DNA from 2 places in the Teredinibacter purpureus genome. Region 2 is predicted to be linked to the other one. Evidence: predicted binding sites of a transcription regulator. Region 2 holds the regulator's gene; the other holds the start of a gene.
The links. Region 2 encodes LexA, which represses DNA repair genes until DNA is damaged. Its sites were predicted from a motif close to ACTGTNTNTANANACAGT; they were not measured.
Positions count from the first base shown of each region.

Region 1 (2,402 bases), 1.9 Mb from region 2:
TCAATAATATCCTGATGCAAGCCCAAATAAAGGGGTACGGTGCAGTCTAATTTCGTTTTTCAAAGCTAATTAAATTAAGCGCATTGATAGGCGCGCTTGAGGCCACACTGATAAAGCCGTTGAAAAAGGGACTATTCACAATGTAGTATTTTTTTTTGTTTAGCTCCGTTAGTGAGTAACCTTCTTCATCATCTATTTCGATGGTGGAAAAGTTGGCGAATAGCCCGTCCCCCATTGCCTTGCTAGCCGACTCTTTTTGAGTCCATCGTTTAATAAAGTACTGGCTGCTAAAATTGGTGGCTTCGTATTCTGCTAGCTGTTGTTTGGTAAAGCAGGCTTGCGCTATATCTTGATAGTCATGGTCACCGTTAAATTCTATGTCTATGCCAATTTCGCCGCGTTTCGACAGCGTTACGGCGGCCCATTCCCCTGCATGTGTAATGCTAAAAAAAACATCCTCTGTATTAAGGCAAAACGGTTTTCCTAGCGTCTTTTTCCCAAAGGCCAGTTCGCCAGGCGGAAGCGTTAGCGCTTTTGATAGCACCATTCTCTTTAACCCGTGAGCCACAATCGAAAGGTTTTTGTCTTCCTGTTTAAAAAACTTGTCAGCCCGTCGAATTTCTTCCATAGATAGAACTTTACGAAAATACGTAACGTTTTCTTTCTTTGTATTCGCAATGAAAGTGGCGACATCTATTTTATCTATAAGTGTCGGGATATCGAGTTCGTCTGTTGACGGGTATCGCTTATCCGTCGTTTTCGCACATATGTCGGCGTAGTTCATGTCGAAATCTCATTCTTGCGTTAAGGCTTTTTGTTGCGGATAGAGTACGTGTAAACAGAGAGGTCTGTTAGATGATAGATGTTACAGGTGGAAAAAATGAGATTGAAAACTACATTTATGAGTGGCTATAACGCCAGGCAAACTCGGCCTAAATAGCTGTTTGTACATTCACTATAAATTTATAGGTAGCAATAAAGATGAACTAATCATGTGTTTTTGCTAAAAAAATATAATGCTTTGTAAATAGCAAATTTAGCGTTTGTTGTTTTTTCTTATTCTATTTTAGAAATAGAGTAGGGTTTTCGGCTGTTTTTTTGAAGTGTAAATATTTTGATGCGGCCACCTGTAATATATGACAGTGCACCTTTGTTGGGTTGTAAGCTGTTGATTTAAAAGGATATAAAAGTACTGAATTTTATTTGTCGAATATGACAGCTGCCAGAGCAAGCTGAAATTAATTAACTTTTCGCCATCGACAACATTCACGGCGAAAAAAATTATGAACCAGGTAATCATTTCTCAGGAAAATAAAAAATTCGAAAACAGTCTTATCAATGACGTATTTAAAGTTCGCCACGAAACGTTTATTGAACGTCTAGGCTGGGACATAACATCTGAAAATGGAATGGAAAGAGATTCATTTGATGATCTTGATGCGAATCATATTGCGATTATCGGTGAAGACGGTTTAGTCAGTGGATGTTGGAGAGCTCTACCCACAACTAATGATTATATGTTGAAAAATGTATTCCCCGAATTGCTGCAGGGTGAAGATGCTCCCGAAGCCGATGATGTGTGGGAGATAAGCCGGTTTGCTGTTCGCAAAGGTAAAAACGAAGATTCAAATGCGCACATTAATGACATTACGCTTGAGTTATTTAAGACATTTCATGCGTTTGCAAAAAAGAAAGGCATCAAAAAATACGTGACAGTCACCACTATGGCGTGCGAAAGAATTTTAAAACGAGGCGGTATGAGTGTGCGTCGAATGGGTGAAGGTAAGGTTATGCAGGTAGGCGTAGAGCGGACTGTAGCGTTATGGATAGACTTGGAAGAAAGCGCACCAGCAAACTAAAAAGTGTAGACAGTGTGTGAATCATAAAAATGCAACCTCTTATTTTATAGGAAGCCTGTCATATCTGACACTGGTGTTCTTGCTGCGCACTTTCTATGATGCCGGCCAGTGATTAGTGTTACGTTGCTGGCGCCGAAAGCCAGTTAATTGTGACGAAAATCTCATTGCCTTCGAAGAGGAGGTGGCGTTAGGGCGCATAGGATGTAGAGGTAAAGGCATGGGTTGGGTCAGTGATGTAAGTCTGTCAGCTGCAGAAGCAGAAACGCACAATATTCTTGAAGACGCTTATAACGTATCACCGCGTGTAGGGGTGGCGTGGCAGCTTTTTGGCCCGATGGGGCGGCTGTTAAAAAGTGGCGCTTTTATCGCGGGTTGTCCACAGCAAGCGTTGGCACGAGTGATACGCCGACATCGCTTTGACGCTAAGCTGTTGGTTTTAAGTGTCGAGCCGAATAATACAATTTTTAATATCGCTGAACTGACTTCGGCGATAGAGAGTTCAACCATCGATGATATTTCGTTGCTGTATCGTCTGCCAGCGGC
Region 1 covers NZ_CP060092.1:1,710,776-1,713,177, forward strand. The annotation lists gene H5647_RS07495 (4'-phosphopantetheinyl transferase family protein) at 47-784, opposite strand; gene H5647_RS07500 (acyl-homoserine-lactone synthase) at 1,284-1,859, shown strand; gene H5647_RS07505 (hypothetical protein) at 1,975-2,402, shown strand, end outside.
Region 1: the regulator LexA is predicted to act here: its motif matches at 1,127-1,144, upstream of H5647_RS07500 (acyl-homoserine-lactone synthase).

Region 2 (2,402 bases):
TTAGAGCTTTCATCGATAATCAACGCGGTTTGTCTATAGAGTCTTGACAGGCGTTTTAGCGTGATTGTAGATTTTTAACCGAGTGAGTGAAAATACGGGCATAAAAAATGATACAATTTTGAGTCACATATTAGGTTGTCAATAGGTAGGGGGTAGCCCTGATGACTCAAAGCAGTACCGATAAAGAGATATCAATGTTATACGAGATAGTTGAATTAGCGGATGGCGAAATTGCGTTACAAAAAGATGAAGAGGGAAGTGAGCCTCTCGTACGAATAAAGTTTTCGGAAGAATCACTTTATTTTTTAAATGAAGCAAAGTTTGATATTGCTAAAGCAATGATCGAAGCCGGCCTTGAAGCCGCAAGTGATATTCAAGACAGTTCAAACCCTCAAGAGCAAGAGAGCCGAGAAGAGGGAAAGGTTGAAGAGTTTACGCTTCATTAAGGTGTTCAGTTCGGCTGTAAACCACCTAAACGTATTTTTAACTCAGCAGAATAGGTTGCCCTAATGATCTATGGGTAACCTTCATATCCATAAGGCGTGTGCGGCAATACTCGCAATGTTACTTATAAATCTTTGTCCTGTACCCCTTCGAGTTTAAGTCTAACAAGCTTGTAAATCTGCGCGGGCGTTAACGAAATCGTAGTAGTAGCCCTTTGCAGCCAGTATTTTTACAGGCGGTATCCAGCGTATAAAAATCTGACTCCGTAAGGCTTCCAGCCTCTGCTATAACAGTGCTGCTTGTATTGTTGGTCAGGGCTTCCCAGAATACTCGAGAAATATCGCTAACATTTTTAGGGTGAATGATGCGCACATTGTTTAAATTAAAGCCGAACGATTGAAGTTGTGCTTTGCTAATGCCCGTCGGGGCTATCCACGTAAACCATTTGGATTGGCTTTGCTGGCTTAGGTGCGCAAGCATCGGTAGCACTAGGTTGTAGTCAGGGATGCCGTTTGATCCGGATAATACAATCTCGGTCAAACTGGCCGAGTTTGAGTGGACGGGCGATGAGTTGGCACAGCTTCGATTATAAGCTATTTTTTGTGCTGAATTTGCCATGGTAATGTCCTCTGGTTTACAGGGATTAGCTGCGACGAATAACGCCTACACTTAAACCCTCGATTGCAAAGTTTTCATCTCTCAGGTCGACTTCAATAACGTCGAAGTCCGGGTTTTCTGGCCATAATTCGATAATTGCTCGATTTCTTTCACGCTTAAATCGTTTGACCGTTACTTCATCTTCTATCCGAGCAACGACAATATCACCATTTCGAACTTGGTCCGTTTTGTGGACGGCTAATAAGTCTCCATCAAAAATGCCGATGTCTTTCATGCTCATTCCGTGAACGGTTAGCAGGAAATCAGCTTGAGGACTAAAAAAGCTTTGGGGGACATCGCAATAATCTTCTATATGCTCTTCTGCCAAGATGGGGCTGCCAGCGGCTACGCGGCCAACGAGGGGGATACCGGTTTGCGTTTCGGGAAGGCGGATTCCACGTGATGCGCCGGCGATCATTTCAATGGCGCCTTTTCGGGCTAGTGCCTTTAGGTGTTCTTCCGCGGCGTTCGCCGATTTGAACCCTAGTATTTCTGCTATTTCAGCTCGTGTAGGTGGGTAGCCTGTATCTTGAATGTGATCCTTAATTAGATCTAAAATTTGCTGTTGCCTTGCCGTGAGTTTGATCATCCGTTGTCTCCAGTCTAATGGGCGCAGCTTGGTGGTTAAGCTGAGTGATTTCAGTCTGTTTTAATATACAGTACTTGGTATTATATACAGTGTTTGTGTGTGCGCAAGCTTTTCGTGGTAAGGCCTAAAAGAGATAGAGTGCCTTGCTTTCGTAAGTTACCGTTCGTTGTTCTGTATTGCTCTGTTAAACTTGCAGCTGGAACTGTTGGTCTAGGTTTAAGTGGTCGGCGGGGTAAAGAACGGGAGAATGTGAATGCTTGATACTCTATTTAAAGGAGCTGGGATGCGGCGTCAGTACTGTCGAATGAAGGAGCGTGTGGATAGCCGTATTAGAGAAAAAGCGATCGAGCGGGCACGAACACGTATTTACTTGCATGGCAAACAGCCAGAAGACTACGCTGAAGAGGTGCTCGAAGTTATTGTTAAAGAAGAGGAAGATAAGCTACGTGCGGAATTTAAGGATAAGGGTATTCTTATGTTACTTGCCGCTTTGGGTTTGTCGTTTTGGTCTTAAGGTGACCCTATGTTTAAGTTTTTAACAAAATCTATTGTCTTTAGCGTGGTGTGGCGGCGTTATAAGACACTTATAGTGTCGACGGTACTCCTTTTTCTTATGTATTTTGTTATTGCTCTTATTCATGATGATTATGTGGAGTATTCGCTGGCGAGCCAAACGGAAAATGCTTTAGGGTTTGCTTACATCGTAAAGTGG
Region 2 covers NZ_CP060092.1:3,607,417-3,609,818, reverse strand. The annotation lists gene H5647_RS15870 (DUF6586 family protein) at 1-47, shown strand, start outside; gene H5647_RS15865 (hypothetical protein) at 189-446, shown strand; gene H5647_RS15860 (cell division inhibitor SulA) at 634-1,062, opposite strand; gene lexA (transcriptional repressor LexA) at 1,088-1,690, opposite strand; gene H5647_RS15850 (hypothetical protein) at 1,944-2,204, shown strand; gene H5647_RS15845 (hypothetical protein) at 2,214-2,402, shown strand, end outside.